3 regions of the Lelliottia sp. GFLA7 genome follow, and region 3 is predicted to be linked to each of the others. Evidence: predicted binding sites of a transcription regulator. Region 3 holds the regulator's gene; each other region holds the start of a gene.
What was found. Region 3 encodes CRP, which controls carbon source genes, mostly activating them, when cyclic AMP is high. Its sites were predicted from a motif close to ATGTGANNNNNNTCACAT; they were not measured.
Positions count from the first base shown of each region.

Region 1: azuC (stress response protein AzuC) is a predicted target of CRP. The motif match lies at 3,232-3,249, and genes of this name have one in related genera.
Region 2: udp (uridine phosphorylase) is a predicted target of CRP. The motif match lies at 1,689-1,706, and genes of this name have one in related genera.

Region 1 covers NZ_JBWLAQ010000002.1:361,143-366,154, forward strand. The annotation lists gene AC07RN_RS07210 (DJ-1/PfpI family protein) at 1-175, opposite strand, end outside; gene AC07RN_RS07215 (non-heme ferritin-like protein) at 611-1,114, shown strand; gene AC07RN_RS07220 (anaerobic C4-dicarboxylate transporter) at 1,284-2,627, shown strand; gene AC07RN_RS07225 (DUF2766 family protein) at 2,708-2,959, opposite strand; gene azuC (stress response protein AzuC) at 3,067-3,150, opposite strand; gene AC07RN_RS07235 (MFS transporter) at 3,364-4,785, shown strand; gene AC07RN_RS07240 (RpiB/LacA/LacB family sugar-phosphate isomerase) at 4,843-5,012, opposite strand, start outside.
Region 2 covers NZ_JBWLAQ010000013.1:15,555-20,566, reverse strand. The annotation lists gene AC07RN_RS20270 (beta-glucoside-specific PTS transporter subunit IIABC) at 1-594, opposite strand, end outside; gene AC07RN_RS20265 (dienelactone hydrolase family protein) at 774-1,580, opposite strand; gene udp (uridine phosphorylase) at 1,830-2,591, shown strand; gene rmuC (DNA recombination protein RmuC) at 2,730-4,187, shown strand; gene ubiE (bifunctional demethylmenaquinone methyltransferase/2-methoxy-6-polyprenyl-1,4-benzoquinol methylase UbiE) at 4,254-5,009, shown strand.
Region 3 covers NZ_JBWLAQ010000008.1:58,324-63,335, forward strand. The annotation lists gene AC07RN_RS17970 (YccS/YhfK family putative transporter) at 1-1,776, opposite strand, end outside; gene crp (cAMP-activated global transcriptional regulator CRP) at 1,834-2,466, opposite strand; gene AC07RN_RS17980 (OsmC family protein) at 2,776-3,180, shown strand; gene AC07RN_RS17985 (phosphoribulokinase) at 3,226-4,095, opposite strand; gene AC07RN_RS17990 (YheU family protein) at 4,126-4,344, opposite strand; gene AC07RN_RS17995 (hydrolase) at 4,341-5,012, opposite strand, start outside.

The sequences.
Region 1 (5,012 bases), on a different contig from region 3:
GCTCCCGTAACGTGCTGTCAGCCACCATAGGAATATCATGGTAACTCACCACCGCTCGCGACTCGGCACAGGCCAGCATTTCAACGTCGATGTGCATACGTCGCAGAATATCAATGGTGATAATTGCTTCTGCTTCCTCGAATCCTGGTGCTAACAACATCGCGACTTTCGCCATAAAGCCTCCATATTTGAAAGAATTTAAAACATCGTTTCATCCTCATGGAAAGTGCAAAATCAAAAATACGTTTGGATCACAGTTTTGAGTATTTTAGTTAAAGTGATCCATCTCAAAATAGGCTCTCTAGCGAGAATGATAAGGTCATGACATTTATGATGTCGAAGAGAATAAACCCTCTAACAAGCTGTAATTTATGCGCAATATAATATTTTTACTTTCCGATAAATATGAATAGGGCTACCCAAAATACGTGACTAAATAATAAAAAATGTCATTCTTCGTAAATCCAACCGATTAAGCATTTTCTTAGAGCTGCGATAACGCTATGCTGATTTTAGTCAGTAAAGAAAGTGAACAGTCGATCACATTCAGGACATGCTGACAGCTCTATTCTTGTATCAATGATCGGGTTCCAGAAATAAGGATATTATTATGACGACACCAGGAATGATTCAGAAACTCAACGCCCAAATGAATCTTGAGTTCAACACCTCAAACCTTTATCTCCATTTAAGCGACTGGTGCGCCGAGCACAGTCTCAACGGTACAGCCACTTTCCTGCGCAACCAGGCGCAAAGCAACATTACGCAAATGATGCGTGTCTTCGACTTTATGAAAAGTGCCGGGGGTAATCCGGTGGTAAAAGCACTGAATATGACTGATGGCTCTTATTCTTCTCTGGAAGAGCTGTTCCAAAAAACGCTCGACGATTATGAAACACGTTTTACCACGCTGAACAAACTCGCCGATGAAGCAGAATTCCTCCAGGACAGCGCGACGCTAGATTTTTTACATGATATGGAAAAAGACCAGCAGCACGACGGTGTATTGCTGAAAACCATTCTTGATGAAGTACGTAGTGCGAAATGTGCAGGACTTTGTGCTGAGCAAACCGATCAGCATTTACTGAATTTGGTGAATTGCCAGCGCCATTAATGTTGTGATCTGCGGCCGACCGATCCGCAGACCGCACTCTATATGTTAATTATTCGTTACCAACTCATTGCTTTTATTGAAATTTAACAAATCTGATCTGGCTCCCAGCCAATACCCATACAAAATGAAATGATTTAGTCAATTTCATTATTATTGACGAGGGAGCTTCATGATCACCATCGAGTTTGTAGTCATCATTCTTTGCCTGCTGGTTGGAACACGGTTTGGCGGCATGGGGCTTGGGCTGATAAGCGGCATCGGCCTGTTCATTTTAACCTTTATTTTTGGATTGCAACCCGGCAAACCGCCTGTTGACGTGATGCTCACGATTCTGGCGGTGATTGGTTGCGCGGCGACGTTACAAACTGCTGGCGGGTTGAACGTGATGATGCAGTTTGCCGAGCGCCTGCTGAGGCGCCATCCGCAGCACATTACCCTCCTCGCTCCTTTCACCACCTGGATGCTGACTTTCCTGTGCGGTACGGGACACGTGGTCTATACCATGTTTCCAATTATCGCTGATATCGCGCTAAAAAAAGGGATTCGTCCGGAACGTCCTATGGCGGTGGCATCTATCGCTTCACAGATGGCGATTACCGCCTCGCCCGTTTCTGTTGCAGTGGTGTCGTTGGTTTCCATCATTGGTGCCCAGCACGGAATTGGACAGGCGTGGGGGATTCTTGAGATCCTGGCCATTTCCGTTCCCGCCTCGCTTTTTGGGGTAATGATCGCCGCACTCTGGAGCCTACGTCGCGGGAAAGATCTGGCTGATGACGTGGAGTTTCAGGAAAAGATAAAAGATCCCAAACAGCGCGAGTTTATCTTCGGCAGTACTGAAACCTTAATGAATCAACGCTTCCCTAGAGAATCTTACTGGTCCACGTGGATTTTCTTTGCCGGGATAGCCGTCGTGGTCCTGCTGGGTGCACTTCCAGACTTACGTCCCGCTTTTGAAATTAAAGGGAAAATGACGGCATTGTCGATGAATCTGGTGATTCAAATGATGATGCTGATTGCAGGGGCCGTTATGCTGATGGTGTGTAAGGTCAATGCCTCTGCCATTTCGAACGGTGCGGTGTTTAAAGCCGGTATGGTGGCGATTTTCTCGGTATTCGGTGTTGCCTGGATGAGTGATACATTTTTCCAGGCCCACCTCGACGAGCTGAAAATGGCGCTGGAAGGAGTGGTGAAAAGCCACCCGTGGACCTACGCCATCGTGCTGTTTTTGGTTTCTAAGCTGGTGAACAGCCAGGCTGCCGCGTTGACGGCGGTCGCTCCGATGGGGTTGATGTTAGGCATCGAACCCAAAATGCTGATTGCCTTCTTCCCGGCATCGTACGGCTACTTTGTCCTACCAACTTACCCGAGTGATTTGGCATGTATCGGCTTTGACCGGTCCGGAACCACGCGCATCGGTAAATTTATCATCAACCACAGCTTTATTTTACCGGGTCTGATCGGCGTCAGCTGCGCCTGTGCAGCAAGCTATCTGCTGGTACAAACCTTCTTTTAACCTGCCAACAGGGCGACGTTCTCCGTCGCCCTCTGCGTTTTTTATCAAAAACCTTTCTAATTTCAAAACATCGGTTTATTTTAGTGCGACTCACCCTGCGGTGTGAATTTGAGTTCGATTAACGCGATAGCTTTTTGGATTGCGCGAAGCGTAACCGGATCCGCTGCAGCAGGATGGCTGGTGAAATCGATGTTTTTCAGTTGGGTGGACATTTTTTCACGCACTTCGATGGGTGCGATAATGTCTAATACATCAAGGATTTGTTTGATAACCAACTGGCACGCGACGACGTCAGATACCAGTTCCTGATCGGCGCTCAGATTTTGAGACATAGGGTGCTCCTTTAATAAAGAGCGCCATAGTAGCAAAACGCCAGCCCTTTCATCTTGCCTCTCGTCGATCGCAGACATAAAAAAACCTGCCGAAGCAGGTTTTTTCATCAGAACATTGCGCCTGGCGGTACGTCTTTAAACGTATTGCAGTAGTTGGCCCACATGCTTTTCAGGATTTTGCGCAGTTTCATGGTCATGCTCCGGTAATTTGTTATGCAGGTGTAATTCTCCATTCGCATATAATATGACCAGAGTCACAAAAATCAATGATTATGTGATGTACATCACAGTTAACAAACCAACAATGCTGCCAGGTTGTTAATAAAAACACCGACAAATCCGTGAGTTAGCACCTTATAAGTTCCAGTAAATTTTTATAATTTTTTTGATACGGCAAGGTAAAGATGACAGAAAATATCAGCGAGAAGCAGAGCCGGGGGATATCCCCAGCGGCACTTTTAGTCGCCGGCGCGTTCTTTATGGAGTTTCTCGACGGAACCGTGATTGCGACTGCCCTTCCGGATATGGCGAAGAGTTTTGGCGTTGAGGCGGTAGAGTTAAACATCGGTATCAGCGCTTATCTCATCACGCTTGCGGTCCTGATCCCCGCCAGCGGATGGATTGCCGATCGCTTTGGCGCTCGAAAGGTGTTTGCGGTTGCGCTGGCCATCTTTACGCTGGCATCGGTATTTTGCGGCTTATCAACAACCGTCGATCAGTTTGTCGCCATGCGCATATTACAAGGCATGGGTGGCGCTCTGATGGTGCCCGTGGGGAGACTGGCCGTCCTGCGCACCACACCGAAGCATCTGCTGATTACCGCTATCGCAACGTTAACTTGGCCTGCTCTGGTTGCGCCGATAATCGGGCCACCGCTCGGCGGATTTATTACCAGCTACGCCGACTGGCGCTGGATCTTCTTTATTAATGTCCCGCTTGGGATCATCGCGATTATTCTGGCGCTGCGTATTATTCCGGATTTGCATGAAGATGCCCGCCGCCCGTTTGACCTGCCAGGATTTATTGCAACGACCATCGCCATGGTGAGTCTGGTGTACGCGATGGAGTCAATGGGCGCTCAGCAGACGGATAGCGTTGTGACAATTGCGCTTTTGGCTATCGGTTGCGTAACGTTATTTTACGCTTTGCGCCATTTCCAACGCGCCAATTGGCCAATGATTCGCCTGGACGCCATGCAGGTACCCACTTTTCGGGTGACGATGTACGGCGGTTCCCTGTTTCGTGCCTCTATTAGTGCCGTTCCCTTCCTGCTACCGCTGATGTTTCAGGTCGGCTTTGGTATGGATGCGTTTCACTCTGGCCTGCTGGTACTGGCCGTTTTCGTCGGTAACCTGACCATCAAACCCGCGACAACGCCGCTCATCCGCCGCCTGGGTTTTCGGAAATTGCTGCTGATCAATGGTGCATTGAACGTTCTGTCGCTGTTGGCCTGCGCACTGATTACACCGCAAACGCCTGTCTGGCTTACCTTGCTGATCCTGTATCTGGGCGGAGTCTTCCGTTCCATTCAGTTTACCGCCGTCAGCACACTGGCCTTTTCTGACGTGCCTTCCGCGCAGATGAGTTACGCCAACACCCTGTTTTCGACGGCCACGCAGCTCGCCGTGGGGCTGGGAATTACGTTGGGGGCAATTGGGATACGCATTGGTGAGAAAGTGAGTCATGCGCTAGGTATGGCTGCGATCCCCGGTCTGAGCTTCCGGCTGGCCTTTGTCGCTATCGCCATCATCTGTCTGGTCGGAATGTTTGATACGCTGAGTCTGACCAAAGATGCAGGCAGCGCGGTCTCGAAAAAAAGAGAATAAAAAAAGCCAGCGCGATGCTGGCTTTTCGACTTATCGACTTATCGACTTATCGTAAGATTAGCCGACGATACCGCGAACAAAGGCTTCAATCTCTTCGTCCTGGCAGTTTTCAAAGAAGCACTGCTGGAAGCGCTGACCTGACACGGCGGTTTTCACCAGTTCCGGGTCGATTGCACGCAGCGTATCCAGATAGTTGTCCTTCACTACCGCGGCTTTAACCTGATTCA
Region 2 (5,012 bases), on a different contig from region 3:
GAACGACATGAATTCTGCGCCATCGGCCAGCTGTTTGGTCATCGCCGGTAATACCATAACCGCAACGGCAGAGACGGCAACCAGCACGTTGACCTTGAGCTTGGTTGCGGTGGTGATAGCCACCAGGATTGGCAGGAAATAGAGTGGGGCAGAGCCGATATTATCCAGCACTTTGTACGTGGAGCTGTCGCGGCTGAGCCAGCCCACGACATCCAACAACAGCAGCAGTGATTTCAGTACGCCGCCGCCAGCAATGGCGGGAACCAAAGGCTGGAAAACGCTGATCACAAAATCAACGGCTTGCGCCCAGCGGTTGGGTTTATTGGCGTGTGGGTGGGCACTTCCCTGCGTCGTGCCGACCAGAGAACGCACCGCCTCAAAAACCTGAACCACTTCATGTCCGATAATCACCTGGCACTGTACGTTGACGCGCACGCCCAGCACGCCGTCAATTTTCGCCAGCGCGGTTTCATTCACTTTGCTGTTGTCATACAGGCTCAACCGCAAACGGGTAGAGCAATGTTCGATATGTTCGATATTCTCAGCGCCACCCACATGGGCGATGACGTCCAGTGCTGTCTGCAAATGATTCATGTCTGGCCCCTGTCTCCAGAGCAAAAAAAAAGACCTGAAGCCCATTTCTCCTGGGGAGGAGAAATGGGCTTCAGGTCTTGCCTACGGAACGTAGTAACACGCCTGTACTTTTTATATCGGCCAAAAGCTGTTTAAAAGTCAAACAACCGTTGTGCTTCGTGCGCTAAATTGTGAGCGGCTTAACCCTTTTTCGCGCCATACAGCCGGAACCACGCCAGCATTCGCTGCCAGCCGTCTTTGGCAGACTCTTCGTGATAGCTTGGGCGATAATCAGCATTAAACGCATGTCCAGCCTCCGGATAAACCACGATTTCTGCTTTGGCATTCGCGGCACGCAGCGCCTGACGCATGGTCTCCACGCTCTCCAGCGAAATCCCCGTGTCTTCGCCACCGTAAAGGCCAAGAACGGGCGCGTTGAGATCGACCGCGATATCCACCGGGTGCTTGGGTGAATTCAGCGTTTTTTCGCCAACCAGCTTGCCGTACCAGGCCACGGCGGCTTTCAGCTGCGGATTGTGCGCGGCGTAGAGCCAGGTGATACGTCCGCCCCAGCAGAATCCCGTGACCATTAATCGATGCGCATCGCCGCCGTTACGCGCCGCCCAACTGGCGACATGATCGAGATCGGCCAGTACCTGCGCATCCGGTACTTTGCTGACCAGATTGCTGAACAGCGTGGGGATATCACCGTATTCATTGGGGTCGCCCTGACGGAAGTACAGCTCCGGCGCGACGGCCAGATAACCCTCCAGCGCCAGGCGACGGCAGACGTCCCGAATATGTTCGTGAACGCCAAAAATCTCCTGAACCACAATGACAATCGGCAAAGGCCCGTCCGCATCCTTTGGACGCGCGTGATACGCGGGCATGTTTTCACCCTGCGAAGGGATCGAGGTTTCGCCTGCCGTGATGGCGTCTTCAGACGTTGAAACAATGGTTGACGCGAGAGGGGCGGCGGCAGGTGCAAAATTCGTTTTTTGAGTCATGGTATTCTCCGTACCCGTTGGTGCAAATAAATATAGACCTCAAGTTAACAATTCACAGTGCCCGAAACGGGCTATCTTTTGTGCAGTAGTAAACGATATAACTTGTTAGTGTGATGCATGTCACTATTTTATGGTAATTAACTGCAATCATTTTCATTCGTGGTGAGGTCTGTCACGAAAATGTACCCGGTGCTTCTGTAAAGTACCGTTTTACTTCTTCTGACAACCCGACCCACAGAGGAGTCACCTATGTCTAAGTCTGATGTTTTTCATCTCGGCCTCACTAAAAACGATTTACAAGGGGCTACGCTGGCTATCGTCCCTGGCGATCCTGAGCGTGTGGAAAAGATCGCCGCGCTGATGGATAAGCCGGTCAAGCTGGCTGCGCATCGCGAATTCACCACCTGGCGTGCTGAGCTGGATGGCAAAGCGGTTATCGTGTGTTCGACCGGTATCGGCGGCCCGTCTACTTCTATCGCTGTTGAAGAACTGGCGCAGCTGGGCATTCGTACTTTCCTGCGTATCGGGACAACTGGCGCTATTCAGCCGCACATCAACGTCGGCGACGTGCTGGTGACCACGGCTTCTGTGCGTCTGGACGGTGCAAGTCTGCACTTTGCGCCAATGGAATATCCAGCTGTAGCGGACTTTGAATGTACCACTGCACTGGTTGAAGCCGCGAAATCCGTGGGCGCAACGACCCACATCGGCGTGACCGCCTCTTCTGATACCTTCTACCCAGGCCAGGAGCGTTACGACACCTTCTCCGGTCGCGTAGTGAACCGCTTCAAGGGTTCGATGGAAGAATGGCAGTCCATGGGCGTAATGAACTACGAAATGGAATCTGCAACGCTGCTGACCATGTGCGCAAGCCAGGGTCTGCGTGCCGGTATGGTGGCGGGTGTTATCGTTAACCGCACCCAGCAAGAAATTCCAAATGCAGAAACCATGAAGAAAACCGAAAGCCATGCGGTGAAAATCGTGGTTGAAGCGGCTCGCCGCCTAATCTAGTTTCCCCTTTCAGATAAAAGGCCGACGCGTTCGGCCTTTTCTTTTTGCGTAGCGCCTCGCAGGAAACCCCTTTCAAACTGGACGTTTATACAGCACAATTCTATTTTGTGCGGGTAATGGTTTGATGCAGGGGGCGTTGTGGATATCTCAATCCTAATTTATGCAGTGATTGCGCTGGTGGGCGCGGGTGTGGGCTGGCTGATGTCCGGCTACCAGCATGCGCAACATAAAGCCGATCAGCTGGCCGATCGTGAAGAGATGGTGGCTGAGCTCAGCGCTGCAAAACAACAACTTACCCAGAGCGCACACTGGCGTGATGAGTGCGAATTGCTCAACAATGAATTGCGTAATCTGCGTGATATCAACACCTCTTTAGAAGCCGATCTGCGCGAAGTCACCACCCGTCTGGAATCCACCCAACTGCATGCTGAAGACAAAATCCGTCAGATGATCAACAGCGAGCAGCGCCTGAGCGAGCAGTTTGAAAATCTGGCTAACCGTATCTTTGAGCAGAGCAATCGCCGCGTTGATGAGCAGAATCGCCAGAGCCTGAATGGTTTGCTGACCCCCTTGCGTGAACAACTGGATGGTTTTCGTCGCCAGGTGCAGGACAGCTTTGGCCAGGAGTCGCGTGAACGCCACACGCTGGCGCATGAGATCCGTAACCTCCAGCAGCTGAATGCGCAGATGGCGCAAGAGGCGGTCAACCTGACCCGTGCGCTCAAGGGCGACAATAAAACGCAGGGTAACTGGGGTGAAGTGGTGCTTACCCGCGTGCTGGAGGCCTCTGGTCTGCGAGAGGGATATGAATACGAAACGCAGGTGAGTATTGAAACCGACACTCGGTCGCGGATGCAGCCTGATGTCATCGTGCGTCTCCCGCAAGGTAAAGACGTGGTGATTGACGCCAAAATGACGCTGGTGGCCTACGAACGTTACTTCAATGCCGAAGATGACTTCACCCGAGAATCCGCGCTACAGGAGCACATCGCCTCCATGCGAAATCATATTCGCCTGCTGGGGCGAAAAGATTATCAGCAGTTGCCAGGACTACGCTCGCTGGATTATGTGCTGATGTTTATTCCGGTCGAGCCGGCATTTTTGCTGGCGCTCGACAGACAACCTGAACTTATCACCGAAGCGTTGAAAAACAATATTATGCTCGTCAGCCCCACCACGCTGCTGGTTGCGCTGCGCACCATCGCTAACCTGTGGCGCTACGAGCATCAAAGCCGTAACGCGCAGCAAATTGCCGATCGCGCCAGCAAGCTGTACGACAAAATGCGCCTGTTTGTGGACGACATGACCTCCGTTGGGCAAAGCCTGGACAGGGCGCAGGATAATTACCGCCAGGCGATGAAAAAACTCTCGTCTGGCCGAGGAAATCTGCTTTCACAAGCTGAGGCGTTTCGCAGCCTGGGCGTTGAAGTGAAGCGCGAGATTAATCCGGAATTGGTGGAGCAGGCCACGGCTCAGGACGAAGAATATCGTCTGCGGGACGGGGCAGGTGAGCAAAATACAGGCAATCAAGACAACGATTTAGACGCACAAGCGTCGTCCGAAACGCAGGCAGACCGATTCTTTCGGGGTGGTTGAATCGTAGGGCAAACGCGCCCAATCTGTTACACTTCACGAACATTTGACGGATTAGCAGGCACTGAGATGGTTGACGATTCACAAGATACGACACACTTTGGCTTTCAGACTGTCGCCAAAGCGCAGAAAGCTGACATGGTTGCCCACGTATTCCATTCCGTGGCGGCAAAGTACGATGTTATGAATGACCTGATGTCATTCGGAATTCATCGCTTGTGGAAGCGCTTCACTATCGACTGTAGCGGCGTTCGTCGTGGTCAAACCGTGCTGGATCTGGCGGGTGGTACAGGTGATTTAACCGCGAAATTCTCCCGCATGGTTGGCGACACTGGCCGCGTAGTGCTGGCAGATATCAACGACTCTATGCTGAAAATGGGGCGTGAAAAGCTGCGTAACATTGGCGTTGTCGGCAACGTTGAATATGTTCAGGCAAATGCCGAAGCCCTGCCATTCCCGGACAACACGTTTGACTGCATCACTATTTCTTTTGGTCTGCGTAACGTCACCGATAAAGAAAAAGCGCTGCGTTCTATGTATCGCGTGCTTAAGCCCGGTGGACGTTTGCTGGTACTCGAATTCTCCAAACCTATTATCGAACCGCTGAGCAAAGCCTACGATGCCTATTCGTTCCACGTTTTACCGCGTATCGGTGAAATGGTGGCAAATGACGGCGAAAGCTACCGCTATCTGGCGGAATCTATCCGTATGCACCCTGATCAGGACACCTTAAAAGCGATGATGCAGGATGCTGGGCTGGAGAACGTTGAGTATTTCAACCTGACGGCCGGTGTTGTTGCCTTGCATCGCGGCTACAAGTTCTGAGTG
Region 3 (5,012 bases):
CGCGTTGATATGTTCAACGATGAACTGGCTGTGGGTGACCCAGAGTTTCATATCGGCCAGATAGTGCGAATTAAAGCCCGGCTCTTGCATGGCTTGGTTCAGCGAGTTAAACAGCGCGTTATGAGCCTGATTGACCTTCATGCGCTGGTACGCCAGCGGCGACGGCTGCGGATCGGCGCTGAGGATCAGGCGAATAGCCTGCTGGTCGGCCTCGAGCGCATCGTGAGCATTCTGGCGCAACAGCCCGCTTTGCCACTGCGGCCACAGCCAGACCATGCCGCCAAACGCAATCAGACAGCCAATCAGCGTATCCACCAGTCGGGCGACAATAAACTGTTCGCCATTCAGGGTAAGCAGTTGCAGGGTATACACCGCGGTGACCGTAAAGCCGACCATTGCCCAGCCATAGTTTTTACGGATAAACAGATAGCTGACCAGCGTGATAAGCAGCATGCCCGCCAGGGTATAACCGTCCGGAACGTGGAAGTGCAGCGTGACGCCCGCAATCACCAGGCCGGCAATAGTCCCGCCCGCCCGGTGCAGGATCCGCACGCGCGTCGCGCCATAGCCGTTCTGCGTCACGAACAGCACAGTCATTAAAATCCAGTAGGGCTTGGGTAAATGCAGCGCCACGCCCATCAGGCTGGCGATACTCAGCATCACGCTAATGCGCGCCGCATTTCTCAGGGCAGAGGATTTAAAAGACAGATAGCTTTTCAGCGCTGGCAGTAGCGGCAGCCGTTTCTGCTTATCCGCCATCAGGTCACGGGAATAGAGCGGACGTTGGGTGCGCAGCACGCGTGCGATGCGGCTGAAATGCCATGCGCAGAACTGCCCGACCGGGTTATCCGGATGCTGACGGGCGATTTTCTCCAGCGCGCCTAATGGCTTATCCATGGTAAAGCGCGTGGGATAGCGGTGATAAAGAATATCGTCAGCCAGCACGCGCAGACGCGCCGCGACCGTCTGGGCATTCCAGCGGATCACCGCTTCGGCATGGCTACGCTCCACCAGTTTTTGCACTTCCTGCGGATGATGCAGGCTGACGGAGATATGTTCCTGGAGATCCAGCCCTACCTGAAACGTGCGCAGCAGCCGTTTGTATTCATGATTTTTATTGGCCGCCAGCATGTGCAACTGTTGATAACACTGGCTGATTAAATCGACCACTTTTTGCTGACGCGTCAGCAGCGGCGGCAGCGCCTTTTCCGGGTCGGTATGCTGCGTCAGCAGGGTGTATTTTGCTTCGCAGTAATCAGCGAGCTGAACGTAGAGCAGGCTTAAGGATTCGCGCAAAGGCTGCTCGCGCCACATCCAAAACCAGAACCAGTTGAATAATCCGTACCATAGCGTGCCAAACGCGTAGATCAGCAGCGGTTCCCAGACGGGCATATTCCCGGCGAGGCTGAGGGTGAAAATCGAGGCAATTAGCGAAGCGGGGAGCAATCGGGCATGCAGAGAACTGATTTCCGCCGTCACGCCGAGCGTGAGTGCCAGCACGGTTAAAATCAGCGGCAAGGGGATATCGCGCGCCAGCAAAAGCTGTACTGCCAGGCTACATCCGGCAAACAGCGATCCGCCAATAATCAGGCGTTTGAAAAAGCGTTTATGCGGCGTATCGAGACCGGCAATGTTACAGCAGGCAGGGACGAGGGAAAAAAGCAGACCGTGTTGCAGGTGACCCAGAATCAAACCGACGGCCACGGGGAGACATAACACCAGCGTTTGCCGAAGTGCGTAGTTAACTTCCGGGTGATAGATCAGCCTGCGCCACATAGATGCCAGAGACAAAAACGGCGTGACACCTTGCGATGGCACGCCGTTCGACCGGAATTAACGCGTTCCGTAAACCACGATAGTTTTACCGTGGGCGGAGATCAGGTTCTGATCTTCCAGCATTTTCAGGATACGGCCAACGGTTTCACGGGAGCAACCGACGATCTGACCAATTTCCTGACGGGTAATTTTAATTTGCATGCCGTCAGGGTGAGTCATAGCGTCAGGCTGTTTCGCCAGGTTCAACAGCGTTTGCGCGATGCGGCCGGTCACATCCAGGAAGGCGAGGTTACCCACTTTCTCGGAGGTGATTTGCAGGCGGCGAGCCATCTGCGAAGACAGGCGCAACAGAATATCCGGGTTAACCTGAATCAACTGACGGAATTTTTTGTAGGAGATCTCAGCCACTTCACAGGCCGATTTTGCACGTACCCAGGCGCTACGTTCCTGGCCTTCTTCAAACAGGCCCAGTTCGCCGATGAAATCGCCCTGGTTCAGATAAGAAAGGATCATCTCTTTTCCTTCTTCATCTTTAATAAGCACTGCCACCGAGCCTTTGACGATGTAATACAACGTTTCCGCTTTTTCACCCTGGTGAATCAGCGTGCTCTTCGATGGGTACTTATGAATATGGCAATGAGACAAGAACCATTCGAGAGTCGGGTCTGTTTGCGGTTTGCCAAGCACCATGCGCTGTTATCCTCTGTTATAAGCTGTCACCAGAGTCATAAATCGCATCCTGACTCTGGGGTTGCAATCGAATTCTTCCCCGTACCTGGGAATTAGGCTGTCATAAATGTTTGCAGCCTGTAATGTTTGATGTCCTCTGCATACATGTGTAACGTCAATGTATTACTGTAGCATCCAGAGTGTTTTAGCATAGCTTTTGCCGCGTGTCTCCTGGTGTCTCGCTTCAGCATGACGCAGGTCGACTTCCGTTGCGAGAATTGTAACGCACGGGTAATCTGTCCGGAAAAATGCAACGTCGGAGTGAATAAAATGCAAGCGCGTGTGAAATGGGTTGAAGGTTTAACGTTCCTCGGCGAATCCGCTTCAGGACACCAGATTTTGATGGATGGCAACTCCGGCGATAAAGCGCCAAGTCCGATGGAAGTGGTGCTGATCGCGGCGGGTGGATGCAGTGCCATCGACGTGGTCTCGATTCTGCAAAAAGGGCGTCATGACGTCACCGATTGCGAAGTGAAGCTGACATCAGAGCGTCGCGAAGAAGCGCCGCGTCTGTTTACGCACATCAATCTGCACTTCATTGTGACCGGCAAAGCGCTGAAAGATGCCGCGGTTTCCCGTGCGGTGGATCTTTCTGCGGAGAAGTACTGCTCGGTCGCGTTGATGCTGGAAAAAGCGGTGAAAATCACGCATTCGTATGAAGTGATTGAAGCGTAAGCGTTGACGAGATTTAGCCCTCTCCCATGAGGAGAGGGAATAAGATCATTCGATCTTTTTGCCTTCCATCAGCCGTTGCACCAGCGGCATCATGATCAGCTCCATCGCCAGTCCCATTTTCCCGCCCGGCACGACCAGCGTATTTATGTGCGAAATAAACGACCCCTGCAGCATTGCCAGCAGCCACGGATAATCAATATCTTCCAGATTACGGAAGTGAATCACCACAAAGCTTTCGTCGAGCGACGGAATCGTTTTGGCGGCGAAGGGATTTGACGTGTCCACTGTAGGCACGCGCTGGAAGTTGATGTGCGTGCGCGAAAACTGCGGCGTCAGGAAGTTAATATAATCTTCCATTGAGCGTACCACTGAATCCATGACTGCCTCACGCGAGTGGCCGCGCTCGCTGGTGTCGCGGGTGAGTTTCTGGATCCACTCCAGGTTGACGATAGGCACCACGCCGACCAACAGATCGACATGCCGCGCCACATCCTGTTGCGGCGTTACCACGCCGCCATGCAATCCTTCGTAAAACAGCACATCGGTTGGTTCCGGAAGCGGCTGCCACGGCGTAAATGTGCCCGGCACCTGGTTCCACGGCACGGCTTCGTCATAGGTATGCAGATATTTACGCGATTGCCCTGTGCCCGTATGGCCGTACTCGGCAAAGGTTTGTTCCAGCAAACCGAAGTCGTTGGCGTCTGGCCCGAAGTAGCTGATGTGTTTGCCGAGATCGCGCGCCTTGCGGATCGCCATGTCCATTTCAGGGCGGGTATAGCGATGAAAACTGTCGCCTTCTACCTCGGCGGCACGCAGGTTGAGCTGCGCGAAAATCTTACGAAACGCGAGGCTGGTGGTCGTGGTTCCCGCACCACTTGAACCCGTAACGGCAATAACCGGATGTCTGGCTGACATAGCAACTCCCTGACTGGAATGATGAAGCGATCAGCCGCGAAACTGATTGCGCGGCATGATGTTGACGGTTTCGTGCAGTTCAGACCACACCAGCAATATCTCGCCATTTTGTAGCTGCCGTTTCACATCGGCGACCTTTTGTTCAAGCGAGCGTTCATGTTCACCATAATCGGTGCCTTCGCGTAATACAAAGCTTTCAATCAGGCTGTCCAGCGTTTCGGGAGCCAGATCTTGCCAGGGAATCATCATCGTGTTTTTTCCAGCCAGGGGGTTAACCAGTCGGGGATACGCGTTTCCAGCCACATTTTCGGACGCCGTAACGTACCGCCGATAAAACCAACGTGGCCGCCATGTTCGGTCAGCTGATACTGCACGTTTGCGGGCAAATATCCCGGTGCCGGAATCGAATGGTGATCCATAAAGGGATCGTCTTTCGCATGGATGATCAGCGTCGGTTTGGTTATCTGATTCAGCAACGGCATGGCGCTACACTGACGATAATAGTCTAGTGCGTCAGCAAAACCGTGGATCTTCGAGGTGATCAGATCGTCAAACTCCCGCAAACGGCGCATGCGCTTGAGCTGTTGCAGGTTGATTGGCAGCGTGTCGGGATAGGCTTTCAATTTGCGTGCCGCGTTGGCTTTCAGCAAATTCAGCAGATAGCGCTGATACACGCGCGAAAAGCCCTTTTCCATATGATAGCTGCACTGCTCCAGCATAAACGGCGCGGAGACGATCACCGCCGCGTCCAGCGGCACGGCGTTACTCTCTTTTGCCAGCAGGCAGGCCAGCATATTGCCACCCAGCGAATAGCCTACCGCTGCGGTAGGGGCCGCGCCGTAAGTCTTCGCCAACCAGTATAAAAACCAGGTGCCGTCTTCTGTTTCGCCGGAATGATAAATCCGCTCGCGACGGTT